Regions from separate parts of the Actinomadura sp. ATCC 39365 genome, predicted to be linked through region 2. Evidence: riboswitches for the same ligand, from Rfam matches in the RefSeq annotation. Region 2 holds a riboswitch; the other holds the start of a gene.
What was found. A riboswitch is a leader RNA that binds a small molecule or an ion and turns the genes downstream of it on or off. The one in region 2 is predicted to bind glycine.

Region 1 (7,073 bases), 3.5 Mb from region 2:
TGCTGAGACCGTTACTGGAAAGCTTCTTTACCTTTTCTACGCGCTGAAATCGCGTGAAATCCCAGTTCAGAGGGCCATACCACCACGTTATAGGAAACTTGTTGGGTACCGGGTCGCGCCATCCCGGTGTCACCCTGTGTTCATCCCCAGCCGGCCGGGGCTCTTCCACTCCACACCCCCCTGAGGAGCCAGAGAGTGAACCCCAAACTCAGGTTGGGGGCTGCCGCAATGCTCGCGCTAGCCCTGACCACCAGCTCGCTGGTGGGCGCCACGAGCGCCACAGCCCAAGCGTCGCAGGTGGCCGATCCTCCCAGCCCCGACGAGCGCAGGAACGCGATCGCCACCGCACACAACGCGATCCTGGCCGACTCGGCGGCATTGCTGGCATCCGAGCAGGACACGTTCACGCTGACGTCGACTGTCGAAGGCGTCCGCGGCCTGCAGTACCTGACCTACGCCCGTAACCACGCGGGCCTGCCCGTCTACGGCGGCGACGTGGTCGTCGCCACGGACGCCTCCGGCGCGGTGGTCGACACGGTCGCCACCGGGCAGCGCACGAAGATCGGGATCGGCACGAAGGCGAAGGTGACCGCGGCCCAGGCCGCCGTGACGGCCAGGGCCAAGGTGGCCAGGGTCGAGACCGTCGCCACGCCCGTGCTGTCCGTGCACGCCGCCACGAAGACCCCGCGGCTGGCCTACGAGGTCCTGGTCACCGGCGCCAACGCCACCGGTCACGAGACCAAGCTCCACGTGTACGTGGACGCCCTCACCGGCAAGGTCATCGACGAGTGGGACGAGGTGCGCGACGGCACCGGCAACAGCTACTACGTCGGCACCGTCACCATCGACACCAGCCCCTCGTACACGATGCGCGACCCCCGCAGGAGCGGTGTCCAGTGCGGCGGCCAGAACGGCTCGCCGTACACGAAGACCACCGACACCTGGGGCAACGGCTCGGGCACGAACCTGGAGACCGCCTGCGTCGACGCGCTCTACGCCGCGCAGCGGGAATGGGACATGCTGAGCGCCTGGCTCGGACGCAGCGGCATCAACGGCCAGGGCGGCGGCTACCCGGCCCGCGTCGGCCTGGCCGACGTCAACGCCTACTGGAACGGCCAGTACGGCTCCTTCGGCCACAACTCCGCCAACTCCCAGCAGCTCACGTCGATGGACGTGGTCGGCCACGAGTTCGGCCACGGCATCTTCCAGTTCACCAGCGGCGGCTCGGGCAGCGGCAACGAGGCCGGCGGCATGAACGAGTCCACCGGCGACATCTTCGGCGCGCTCACCGAGGCGTACGCCAACAACCCGAACGACCCGCCGGACTACCTGGTCGGCGAAGAGGTCAACCTCTCCGGGTCCGGGCCGATCCGCAACATGTACAACCCGTCGGCCCTCAGCCACCCGAACTGCTACAGCGCCTCCATCCCGAACACCGAGGTGCACGCGGCGGCCGGCCCGCAGAACCACTGGTTCTACCTCGTGGCCGAGGGCACCAACCCCTCGGGCAAGCCCGCGAGCACGCGCTGCGACAACGGCGCCGCGATCACCGGCATCGGCATCCGCAAGGCCGGTGAGGTGTTCATGTCCGCGCTGAACACGAAGACCCAGCCGTGGACGCACGCCAAGGCCAGGGTCGCCACCCTCCAGGCCGCCAAGACCCTGTACCCGGGCAGCTGCACCGAGTTCAACGTGGTCAAGAACGCCTGGGACGGCGTCAGCGTACGGGCCCAGTCCGGCGAGCCGAGCTGCACCCAGGGCAGCAACGACTTCTCGGTCAACCTGAACCCCGCCTCCGGCAGCGTCACTCCGGGCCAGAGCACCACGACCACGGTCAGCACCACCGTGACCGGCGGTTCGGCGCAGTCGATCACCCTGCGGACCGGCACCCTGCCGACCGGCGTGACCGCCTCGTTCAGCCCGGCCACCATCACCGCGGGGCAGAGCTCCACGCTGACGATCACCACCTCGGCGGGCAGCCCGCAGGGCAACCACTCGATCGCGATCACGGCCGACGGCGCCGACGTCGACCGGCAGGCCACCTACAACCTGCAGATCGGGCAGAGCTCGCCGAACGACTACTCCTTCGGCGTGACCCCGTCGTCGGCCTCGGTGCAGGCCGGTCAGTCGGCCACCGCCACGGTCAGCACGCAGGTCACCGCCGGTCAGGCGCAGAGCATCGCCCTGTCGGCGAGCAACGTGCCCGCGGGCGTGACGGTCAGCTTCAGCCCGTCCACGATCACCGCCGGGCAGTCGTCCACGGTGACGTTCGCGACCACGAGCGGCGTGACGCCCAGCACGTACACGATCAGCCTGAACGCCGACGGCGCGAGCGCCGACCACTCGGCCTCCTTCAGCCTGACGGTGGGCGGCGGCCAGGGCACCACGTGGCAGACGTACACGGCCTACACAGCCGGACAGACCGTCACCTACCAGGGCACCAGCTACCGCTGCCTGCAGTCTCACACGAGCCTGCCGGGCTGGGAGCCGCCCAACACCCCTGCCCTCTGGCAGCCGGTCTAAGTCGCAACACCTGGGCGGCCACGCCGGGGTGGCCGCCCAACCCCCTTGAGGAGCCACAGATCGTGAACGCCATGCTCAGGCTGGGCGCCGCGGCCACCGCCGCGTTGGCCCTGACCCTCACCACGCCGGCCGGACCGGCCGGCGCCGCCGCCGACCCCGCGCCCGACATCCCCGTCGCGAACGTGACGGCGCATCTGAGCCAGTTGCAGTCCATCGCCACGAGCAACGGCGGCAACCGCGCCTCGGGCAGGCCGGGCTTCACCGCCTCGATGAACTACATCAAGGGCAAGCTCGACGCGGCCGGCTTCACCACCCGCGTGCAGAGCTTCAGCGGCGGCAGCAACCTGATCGCCGACTGGCCGGGCGGCCCGGCCAACCAGACCGTGATGCTCGGCGCCCACCTCGACAGCGTCGCGGCCGGCCCCGGGATCAACGACAACGGTTCCGGCTCGGCCGCGCTCCTGGAGAACGCCCTCACCCTCGCCGCCCGCAGGCCCACCCTCACCAAGCACGTGCGGTTCGGCTGGTGGGGCGCCGAAGAGGCGGGCATGGTCGGGTCCAGGTACTACGTGCAGAACGGCGGCGCGAGCGGCGTCGAGGTGTACCTGAACTTCGACATGATCGCCTCGACCAACGCCGGCTACTTCGTCTACGACGACGACGCGGCGATCCAGCGCACCTTCAACGACTACTTCGCCACCATTGGCCTGCAGACCGAGGGCGACAGGGAGGGCGACGGCCGCAGCGACCACGCCTCGTTCAAGAGCGCGGGCGTCCGGGTCGGCGGCCTGGCCACGGGGGCCGGGGCGGTCAAGAGCTCGGCCCAGGCCGCCAAGTGGGGCGGCTCGGCCGGGCAGCCGTTCGACCGCTGCTACCACAGCGCCTGCGACAGCTACCCGAGTGCCATCAACACCACGGCGCTCGACCGCAACTCCGACGCCATCGCGTACGCCATATGGAAGCTCGCCGTGGGCACCAGCACGCCCACGGAGAACGACTACTCGATCTCGGTGACCCCGTCGTCGGCATCGGTCCAGGCCGGTCAGTCGGCTACCGCGGCGGTCAGTACCCAGGTCACGTCCGGCCAGGCGCAGAGCGTCGCGCTCTCCGCCGGGAACGTGCCGAGCGGGGTCACCGTCTCCTTCAGCCCGTCCACGGTGCAGGCCGGTCAGTCGTCCACCGTCACGATCGCCACCACCAGCGGCGCCGCGGCGGGGACGTACACCATAGGGATCAACGGCGACGGGGCGACGGCGGACCACTCCGCGTCCTTCACCCTGACCGTCGGAGGGGACGGCCAGGGCACCACCTGGACGGCCTACAAGTCGTACACGGCCGGAGACGTCGTCACCTACCAGGGGGTCAGCTACCGCTGCCTCCAGGCGCACACCAGCCTGCCGGGCTGGGAGCCGCCGAACGTGCCCGCCCTCTGGGCGCGGGCCTGATCCTCGGGCCTGACCTTTAGAGCCTGATCCACAGGGCCTGATCTACGCGCGGGCCGGTCGCCACCGGCCCGCCCCGAGCTGCCGCGTGCGAGCTGACCTGCCATGACCGGCTCGCGCGCGGCCACCAACGCGGCCGCGACCCCGCCTCTCCGGGGCCGCGGCCGCTTTTCGCTGCGTGCGGGATGTCGCGGATGCTGCGGAAGGCAGGGGGCGAAGCGCGACAACACCCCCATGACGGCACTAGGCTGACGGACATCACCGGCGAAACCGTGCGGGAGAGCACCCTGACAGCCGGTCAGGGTCCCTGAAGGAGCAAGCCCTCCCCGCGAACCTCTCAAGGCAAAGGACCGCGCGGCAGCCCTGTAAGGCGTTCTTACGGGGAGGTGACCTCTGGAAAGCAGGCCCTCGGGCCTCGCCGAAGGTGAAAGTCCGGTAAAACTCGGGCGAAGCTCTCAGGCATCCATGACAGAGGGGGAGGATGCTGGCATCCAATCCTGTCCTGAGGTGCGACAAATGTCCCGACCTACGCCGCTACGAGACGTCCACGAGGCCCTAGGCGCCACGCTGACCGACTTCGCCGGATGGCTCATGCCGCTCCGGTACGGCAGCGAGTCGGCGGAGCACAAAGCCGTCCGCGAGGCGGCCGGGCTGTTCGACCTCTCGCACATGGGCGAGATCTTCCTGACCGGTCCGCAGGCCGGAGAGGCCCTCGACTACGCCCTGGTCGGCCACCTGTCGGCGCTCGCGCCCGGCCGGGCCAGGTACACGATGATCGTGGACGAGCGCGGCGGGGTGCTCGACGACCTGATCGTCTACCGGCTGGCGGACGAGGAGTTCATGGTGGTGGCCAACGCCTCGAACTCCGACAAGGTCGCTGATGAGCTGAAAAATCGTACTAAGTCGTATGACACGGCGGTCGACGACCGCTCCCAGCAGTACGCCCTCATCGCGATCCAGGGCCCGAAGGCCCAGGAGATCCTGGCCACGCTCACCGACGCCGACCTCGACGGTCTCAAGTACTACGCGGGCCTGCCCGGCGTGGTCGACGGCCGCCAGGCGCTCATCGCCCGCACCGGCTACACCGGCGAGGACGGCTTCGAGCTGTTCGTCGCCAACCAGGACGCCGTGCCGCTCTGGCGCGCCCTGGAGGCGGCGGGCGAGCCGCACGGGCTCAGGGCCGCCGGTCTGTCCAGCCGCGACACCCTCAGGCTGGAGGCCGGCATGCCGCTCTACGGCAACGAGCTGAGCTCCGACCTGACCCCGTTCGACGCGGGGCTGGGCAGAGTGGTGAAATTCGACAAGCCCGGTGACTTCGTCGGCAGGGCGGCACTGGAGGCGGTCAAGGACGACCAGCCCCGCCGCCGCCTCGTCGGCCTGGTCGCCCAGGGCCGCCGGGTGCCGCGTCACGGCTACCCGGTCACCCGCGACGGCGCCGTCGTCGGCGAGGTCACCAGCGGTGCGCCCTCCCAGACCCTGGGCAAGCCCATCGCGATGGCCTACGTGGACGCCGGGGCCGACACAGGTCTGGCCGTGGACATCCGGGGCAGCCATGAACCTATGGACCTGGTCGAGCTGCCCTTCTACAGGAGGAACAAGTGAGCAACATCCCTGACGACCTGAACTACACCAAGGAGCACGAGTGGGTGTCGGGCGTGGACGACGGCATCACCGTGACCGTCGGCATCACGGCCTTCGCCGCCGAGGCTCTTGGTGACGTCGTCTTCGTGCAGCTCCCCGAGGTCGGTTCGACCGTCGAGGCGGGTGACTCGGTCGGCGAGGTGGAGTCCACCAAGTCGGTGAGCGAGATCTACGCCCCCGTCGGCGGCGAGATCGTCGAGGTGAACGCGGCCGTGGCCGACGACCCGTCGCTGGCCAACAGCGACCCGTACGGCGACGGCTGGATGTTCCGCGTCCGCATGGAGGGCGACGCGGAGGACCTGCTGTCCGCCGAGGAGTACACGGCGCTCACCTCAGGCGAGTCCTGACACCAACGCCGGGGCCCGCGACGGGCCCCGGCACTTCCTGAACTGAAGGGCGCCCATCAATGGCGATCAGCGTCTTCGACCTCTTCAAGATCGGCATCGGACCGTCCAGCTCCCACACGGGCGGCCCGATGGCCGCCGCGCACAAGTTCGCCCGCGGGCTGCACGACGACGGCCTGCTCCCCCGCGTGGCCCGCGTCGAGGTCATCCTGTACGGCTCGCTCGGCCTGACCGGCAAGGGCCACGGCAGCGACAAGGCGGTGCTGCTCGGCCTGTCCGGTGAGAAGCCGGAGCTGGTCGACGTCGACTCCGTCGACGCCCGCCTGGCCGAGATGCGCGCCTCGGGCACGGTCAACCTCTACGGCGAGCACGAGATCCCCTTCGTCGTGGGCCAGGACCTCGTCTTCGAGCGCAAGATCTCCCTGCCCGAGCACCCCAACGGCATGCGCTTCACCGCCCGTGACGAGCAGGGCGAGACCGTGCGCGAGAAGGTCTACTTCTCCGTCGGCGGCGGCTTCGTCGTGGACGAGAAGGCCACCGGCGCCGACCGCATCAAGCCCGACGACACCGTCCTGCCCTACCCGTTCGCCTCGGGCGACGAGCTGCTCAAGCACTGCTCGAACACCGGCCTGTCGATCTCCGCCCTGATGCTGGAGAACGAGAAGGCGTTCGGGCGCACCGAGGAGGAGATCCGCGCGGGCATCCTCAACCTGTGGCGCGTGATGTCGGAGTGCGTGCGGCGCGGCATCTCCAAGGAGGGCGTGCTGCCCGGCGGGCTGAAGGTCAAGCGCCGGGCCAACCAGCTCCACCGGCGGCTGCAGGCCGAGTCGGCCGAGAAGGACCCGCTGCAGGCGATGGACTGGGTGGCGCTGTTCGCCCTGGCCGTCAACGAGGAGAACGCCGCCGGCGGCCGCATCGTCACCGCCCCCACCAACGGCGCCGCGGGCATCATCCCGGCCGTGCTGACGTACTACACCAGGTTCGTCCCGCGCGCCGACGACGACGGCGTGGTGCGCTTCCTGCTCACGGCGGCCGCGATCGGCGTGCTGTTCAAGGAGAACGCCTCGATCTCCGGCGCCGAGGTCGGCTGCCAGGGCGAGGTGGGCTCGGCCTGCTCGATGGC
Region 2 (7,073 bases):
TCATCGAGGCCGAGGCGTACGTCTCCAGCGGCGTCAAGGTCTACCCGTTCAAGACCATCGAGGCCGGCGCGGTCGTCAACACCAGCGTCATCTGGGAGTCGCGCGGACAGCGCAACCTGTTCGGCCCGCGCGGGGTCAGCGGCCTGGTCAACGTCGAGATCACCGCCGAGCTGTGCGTCCGCCTGGCCGGCGCGTACGCCACCACCCTGCGCAAGGGCGCCTACGTCGTCACCTCCCGCGACTGCTCCCTGGCCGCCAGGGCGCTCAAGCGGGCCGTCATCGGCGCCCTGACCGCCGCCGCGATCAACGTCCTGGACCTGGAGGCGGCGCCGCTGCCCGTGGCCCGCTTCCACACCGCCCGCGAGTCGGCCGCCGGCGGCATCGCCCTGCGCACCACGCCCGGCGACCCGCAGAGCGTCGACATCGTCATCATGGACGACCGCGGCGCCGACCTGCCCCCGGCCGCCCAGCGCAAGCTGGAGCGCGTCTTCTCCCGCCAGGAGTACCGGCGCGCCTTCCCCGGCGAGATCGCCGAGCTGCACTACCCGGCCAGGGCCGTCGAGGGCTACACGCACGAGCTGATGCGGGCCATCGGCGTCACCGGCGTCAAGGACATGAAGGTCGTGGTCGACTGCGCCGGCGGCACCTCCTCCCTGGTGATGCCCACGCTGCTCAGCCGCGCCGGCGTCGAGGTGCTCACCGTCAACGCCCGGCTGGACGACGTCTCGCCCACCGAGACGCTGGCCGAGCGCCGCCGCGACCTGCAACGCCTGTCGGAGCTGGTCAGCTCCTCGCGGGCGGCGTTCGGCGTGCGCTTCGACCCGGTCGGCGAACGCATCGCGCTGGTGGACGAGACCGGCCAGCTCATCAGCGAGGAACGCGCCCTGCTGGTCGTGCTGGACCTGGTGGCGGCCGAGCGCCGGGGCGGCCGGGTGGCCCTGCCGGTCACCACCACGCGGGTCGCCGAGCAGGTCTGCCGCTTCCACGGCGTGCAGGTGCAGTGGACCTCGACCGCGCTCGACGCCCTGACCTCCGCCGCCCAGGGCCCCGACATGATCTTCGCGGCCGACGGGCGCGGCGGGTTCGTCGTGCCGGAGTTCAGCCCGGCCATCGACGGCCTGGCCGCGTTCATGCGCCTGCTGGGGCTGGTGGCCCGCACCCGGCTGTCGCTCAGCCAGATCGACGCCAGGATCCCCGAGGTCAAGCTGCTGCGACGGAGCGTACCGACCCAGTGGGCGGCCAAGGGCGCGGTCATGCGCTCGGTCATCGAGGCCGCCGAGGCCGAGCCCGACGGCTGGCGCGTGGACACCACCGACGGCGTGCGGGTCGCCCGCGACGACGGGTCGTGGGTGCTGATCCTGCCCGCCGCCGCCGAGCCGGTCACCGACCTGTGGGCCGAGGCCCCCGACATGGACGGCGCACAGGCGCTGCTCGAACGGTGGGCCCGCGTGGTCGAGCGGGCAGCCGTCTGATCACGTAGAGTAGCGGAAAAGCCGTCGCCCGAGATGTGCGCGCGGAGTGCCGCAAGATCGTAATGTAGAAACGCGCGGCGGCATGGACCACGGGGTGGGGGCGGCGGTAACTTTGTCAGCGTCCGAACCGCAGTCCAGCGCCCCGCCTTGACCTTTGCCGCTGATCAGCGTAAGTTGCGGCATTCGCAAACTTGAAGAGCGAAGGCAGGCGCGTCCCCAGCACCGTCGCCGCGTCTTCGCGGTAGGAGGCCGAGCCGATCGATGCCGAGCGTCTACTGCACGCAGTGCGGGCACGCCAACCCCGAGGATGCCCGTTTCTGTTCCCGCTGTGGGTCACCGCTGACCAGACCCGAGGTCTCCGGGGACACCACGTCGACGATCTCGGTCGCGGGAATCGAGGCGTACGAGGCTGAGACAGGCGACATGCTCCTGGCCGAACGGGCGCTGGTCGAACAGCTCCCGCCCGGCACGGCGTTGCTCACGGTGACCAGAGGGCCCAACCAGGGCAGCCGGTTCCGGCTGGACAAAGACCTCACCACGACCGGGCGCCACCCGGAGAGCGACATCTTCCTCGACGACATCACCGTCTCCCGCCGCCACGTCGAGTTCTACCGCCACCGCGGTGGCCAGTTCTCCGTACGCGACGTGGGCAGCCTCAACGGCACCTACGTCAACCGGGAGCGCATCGAGGAGGTCCCCCTGCACTCCGGAGACGAGGTGCAGATCGGCAAGTTCCGCCTCGTCTTCCTGATGAGGGTCAACGCCGGCGCATGAGCTCACAGGCGGCACGCTCGCACATGAGCATCGGGGAGGTGCTCGCCCTGCTGCAGGGCGAGTTCCCCGACGTCACCGTGTCCAAGATCCGCTTCTTGGAGGGCGAGGGGCTGATCGAGCCCGAGCGCAGCCCCTCGGGCTACCGCAAGTTCACCCATCTCCACGTCGAGCAGTTGCGCTTCATCCTGACCGAGCAGCGCGACCACTACCTGCCGCTGCGGGTGATCAAGGACAAGATGGCCGAGAGCTTCGGCCGTCCGCGCGCGGTGCAGCAGACCCAGGAGATCCGGTACGACCGGGCCCAGTTGCTGGAGGCGGCCGGCATCGACGAGGAGACCCTCGCCGAGCTGGAGGACTACGGCCTGCTCACCCCCGTGGCCAGGCGCTACGACGAGGAGGCGCTGAAGATCGCGCGCAGCGTCGGCGCCCTGGCCCGTTTCGGCCTGCACGCCCGCCACCTGCGCGCGGTCAAGGTCGCCGCCGAGCGGGAGTGCGGGCTGGTCGAGCAGACCGTCGCGCCCATACTCAAGCGCCGCGCGCCCGGCGCCATCGGCGAGGCCGACGAGGCTGCCAGGGAGTTGTCCACGCTCCTGCTCGACCTGCACGCCTCCCTGGTCCGCGTCGGCGTCAGGTCTGTCCTGGGCCGCTGAGGGCACAGAGCTGGAAGGCCGGGGCACATTCCAGGCCTGCCGGGTGTTACGTTGAAATGCACAAGCGTGTAGCAGAAACGACCCAGTCAACAGCTGTGCCGGGCGACCGGCCGGTCGAATACGGAGCAGCCCGTGTTGCAGATGGAGGTCGTGGGCGTTCGAGTTGAGATGCCCACAAATCAGCCGATCGTCTTGCTCAAGGAGGCACACGGGGAACGGTTCCTTCCGATCTGGATCGGCATGACCGAGGCGACCGCGATCGCCCTGGCGCAGGCCGAGGAGCCGCCGCCCCGGCCGCTCACCCACGACTTGTTCAGGGACGTGCTGAGCGCGCTCGGCGTCGGGCTGCGCGCGGTCAACATCGTGGCCCTGCGTGACGGCATCTTCTTCGCCGACCTGGTGTTCTCCAACGGCGTGGAGGTCAGCGCCCGGCCCTCCGACTCGATCGCCCTGGCGCTGCGCACCGGCGCGCGCATCTTCGCCAGCGAAGAGGTGGTCCAGGAGGCCGGCGTGATCATCCCTGACGACCAGGAGGACGAGGTGGAGAAGTTCAGGGAGTTCCTTGACACGATCACTCCCGAGGACTTCGGCAGGGCGGGGTAGGTATTTCAGTGCATTTACGCTTCACGACGCGCCGAGCCGGATCGTTGACTGAGCATGGTCACGGTCCTACGGTGCAAGTGAAACCCGTGGTCGCCCTTTACGAACCCCCAGATCAGGCCATGGGATGAGAGAAAGCCGGAGGTCCGCGTGGCGGTCAGCAGCGGCGAGGGAAAGACGGCCGGCCAGGAAGATCCGGTGCGGCGCGAGAGCGCGCGGCAGCGTGCCGGAGAGCAGGGCCTGCTCTTCGACGAGCAGCCCGCGACGCTGCCCGACGACATCGGATACCGCGGGCCCACAGCCTGCTCGGCGGCCGGCATCACCTACAGGCAGCTCGACTACTGGGCGCGCACGGGCCTGGTCGAGCCCACGATAAGAGCCGCGCACGGCTCGGGCTCGCAGCGGCTCTACAGCTTCCGCGACATCCTGGTGCTCAAGGTCGTCAAGCGGCTGCTCGACACCGGAGTGTCGTTGCAGCAGATCCGCACCGCGGTGCAGCACCTGCGTGACCGCGGGGTCGCCGACCTCGCGCAGATCACGCTCATGAGCGACGGAGTCAGCGTCTACGAGTGCACCTCGGCCGACGAGGTGATCGATCTCCTCCAGGGCGGCCAGGGCGTGTTCGGCATCGCGCTCGGCCGGGTCTGGCGAGAGGTCGAGGGCTCCCTCGCGGAGCTGCCGGGGGAACGGGCGGCGGTCGAGGACACCGTCCCGGCCGACCATCCCACTGACGAGCTCGCCAAGCGGCGCCGCGCACGCCGCACGGGGTGAGCTGAACCGCTGAACACACCGTAGTAATCTAGGACAGAGTAAGGCTGATGACCCCGTGCGGGAGAGTCCCTGGGCTTCGGTCCTGGGGCGCCGAAGGAGCAACCCTCCCCGGAATCTCTCAGGCATCCCGTACCGCTCGGGTGAGGCAACTCTGGAAAGCAGGTGCGCCCGCCAGGCGCACCTCACCGACGGTGCAAGCCCCACGGTGGGGTGAAGCTCTCAGGTCGCGATGACGTCGCGATGACAGAGGGGGAGATCCGGCACTCGCCCGCGCCCTGGCGCCGGTCTCCAAGCCTCGGGAGGCAACCTCCATGACCGACCTGTCCGCTCCGCCGTTCTCGTCCAGGCACATCGGCCCATCCGAGTCCGAGCAGCAGCGCATGCTCGAGGCGGTGGGCTTCGAGTCCGTCGGCGATCTGGTGGCCGTGGCCGTGCCCGAGGCCATCAGGGTCAAGGACCGGCTCAAGCTGCCGGCCGCCGCGAGCGAGACCGAGGCCATCGCCGAGCTGCGCGAACTGGCCTCCCGCAACCGGGTGCTGACCTCCATGATCGGCCTGGGCTACCACGACACCGTCACGCCCGCCGTCATCCGGCGCAACCTGCTGGAGAACCCGGGCTGGTACACCGCGTACACGCCGTACCAGCCGGAGATCTCGCAGGGCCGCCTGGAGGCGCTGCTGAACTTCCAGACGGTCGTCTCCGACCTGACCGGCCTCGACGTCGCCGGCGCCTCCCTGCTGGACGAGGCCACCGCCGCGGCCGAGGCCATGACGCTGGCCCGCCGGGCCGGCAAGTCCAAGAGCGACGTGTTCGTGGTCGACGCCGACACGCTGCCCCAGACCAAGGCCGTGCTGGCCACCCGCGCCGAGCCGCTCGGCATCACGCTGGTCGAGCACGACCTCGACGGCGAGCTGCCCGAGTGCTTCGGCGTGCTCGTCCAGTACCCGGGCGCCTCGGGCCGTCTGCGCGACTTCCGCGACGTGGCCGCCAGGGCGCACGAGGCGGGCGCGATCGTCGTGGCCGCCGCCGACCTGCTGGCCCTCACGCTCGTGGCCGCTCCCGGCGAGCTGGGCGCCGACATCGCCATCGGCTCCTCCCAGCGCTTCGGCGTCTCCTTCGGGTTCGGCGGGCCGCACGCGGCCTACATGTCCGTACGCGAGGGCCTGCAGCGGCAGATGCCCGGCCGCCTGGTCGGCGTGTCGGTCGACGTCGACGGCGACCCCGCCTACCGGCTGGCCCTGCAGACCCGCGAGCAGCACATCCGCCGCGAGAAGGCCACCAGCAACATCTGCACCGCCCAGGTCCTGCTGGCCGTGATCGCCGGCATGTACGCCGTCTACCACGGCCCCGAGGGCCTGCGCCGGATCGCGCACCGCGTGCACCGGCACGCCGTCGCGCTGGCCGGCGGGCTGCGCGAGGCCGGCCTGGAGGTCGTGCACGGCGAGTTCTTCGACACCGTGCTCGTCCGCGTGCCCGGCAGGGCCGCCGAGGTGGTGGCCGCCGCCGCCGAGCGGGGCGTCAACCTGTGGCAGGCCGACGACGACCACGTCTCGATCGCCTGCGACGAGAAGACCGGCGCGGCCGAGCTGGTCAAGGTGTGGGCCGCCTTCGGCGTCGAACGCGAGGAGGTGGCGCTGGAGGCCGACGCGCTGCCGGCCGAGCTGCTGCGCGAGTCGGACTACCTGACCCACCCGGTCTTCCACAGCCACCGCTCCGAGACCGCGATGCTGCGCTACCTGCGCAGGCTCCAGGACAAGGACATCGCGCTCGACCGTTCGATGATCCCGCTCGGCTCGTGCACGATGAAGCTGAACGCGACCACCGAGATGGAGCCGATCACCTGGCCGGAGTTCGCCGGCGTGCACCCGTACGCGCCGGAGGCCCAGACCGAGGGCTACCGGGAGCTCATCGGCACCCTGGAGGGCTGGCTGGCCGAGGTGACCGGCTACGACGCGGTCTCCATCCAGCCGAACGCCGGCTCCCAGGGCGAGTTCGCCGGTCTGCTGGCCATCCGGGCCTACCACCAGGCCAACGGCGACACCGGGCGCGACGTGTGCCTGATCCCGTCCTCGGCCCACGGCACGAACGCGGCCAGCGCCGTCATGGCGGGCATGCGGGTCGTGGTCGTGGCCTGCGACAGCGACGGGAACATCGACCTGGCCGACCTCGACGCCAAGATCGCCAAGCACCGCGAGAAGCTCGCCGCGATCATGGTGACGTACCCGTCCACGCACGGCGTGTACGAGGAGTCGATCACCGAGGTCTGCGCCAAGGTGCACGAGGCCGGCGGCCAGGTCTACGTCGACGGCGCCAACCTCAACGCCCTGGTGGGCCTGGCCAAGCCGGGCGAGTTCGGCGCCGACGTGTCCCACCTCAACCTGCACAAGACGTTCTGCATCCCGCACGGCGGCGGCGGCCCCGGCGTCGGCCCGGTCGCGGTCCGCGGCCACCTGGCGGCCTACCTGCCCGGCCACCCGCTGCGCGACGGCGGCCCGGTCGGCCCGGTCTCGGCCGCCCCGTACGGCTCGGCGGGCATCCTGCCGATCTCGTGGGCGTACGTGCGGATGATGGGCTCCGAGGGCCTCACGGCGGCCACCGAGCAGGCCATCCTGTCGGCCAACTACCTGGCCCGGCGGCTGGCCCCGCACTACCCGGTGCTCTACACCGGCCGCGGCGGCCTGGTGGCCCACGAGTGCATCGTGGACCTGCGCCAGATCACCAAGGAGACCGGCGTCACCGTCGACGACGTGGCCAAGCGCCTGATCGACTACGGCTTCCACGCGCCGACCATGTCGTTCCCGGTGGC

Region 1: another riboswitch for glycine. It lies ahead of gcvT (glycine cleavage system aminomethyltransferase GcvT); the one in region 2 lies ahead of gcvP (aminomethyl-transferring glycine dehydrogenase).

Annotation. Positions count from the first base shown of each region.
Region 1 is NZ_CP184335.1:10,274,120-10,281,192, forward strand. It holds gene ACNF49_RS49030 (gamma-glutamyl-gamma-aminobutyrate hydrolase family protein) at 1-6, shown strand, start outside; gene ACNF49_RS49035 (M4 family metallopeptidase) at 229-2,523, shown strand; gene ACNF49_RS49040 (M28 family peptidase) at 2,595-3,968, shown strand; glycine riboswitch at 4,231-4,328, shown strand; glycine riboswitch at 4,349-4,447, shown strand; gene gcvT (glycine cleavage system aminomethyltransferase GcvT) at 4,482-5,567, shown strand; gene gcvH (glycine cleavage system protein GcvH) at 5,564-5,953, shown strand; gene ACNF49_RS49055 (L-serine ammonia-lyase) at 6,013-7,073, shown strand, end outside.
Region 2 is NZ_CP184335.1:6,781,377-6,788,449, reverse strand. It holds gene ACNF49_RS33235 (sugar phosphate nucleotidyltransferase) at 1-1,472, shown strand, start outside; gene ACNF49_RS33230 (double zinc ribbon and FHA domain-containing protein) at 1,734-2,246, shown strand; gene ftsR (transcriptional regulator FtsR) at 2,270-2,896, shown strand; gene ACNF49_RS33220 (bifunctional nuclease family protein) at 3,029-3,499, shown strand; gene ACNF49_RS33215 (MerR family transcriptional regulator) at 3,647-4,267, shown strand; glycine riboswitch at 4,316-4,412, shown strand; gene gcvP (aminomethyl-transferring glycine dehydrogenase) at 4,579-7,073, shown strand, end outside.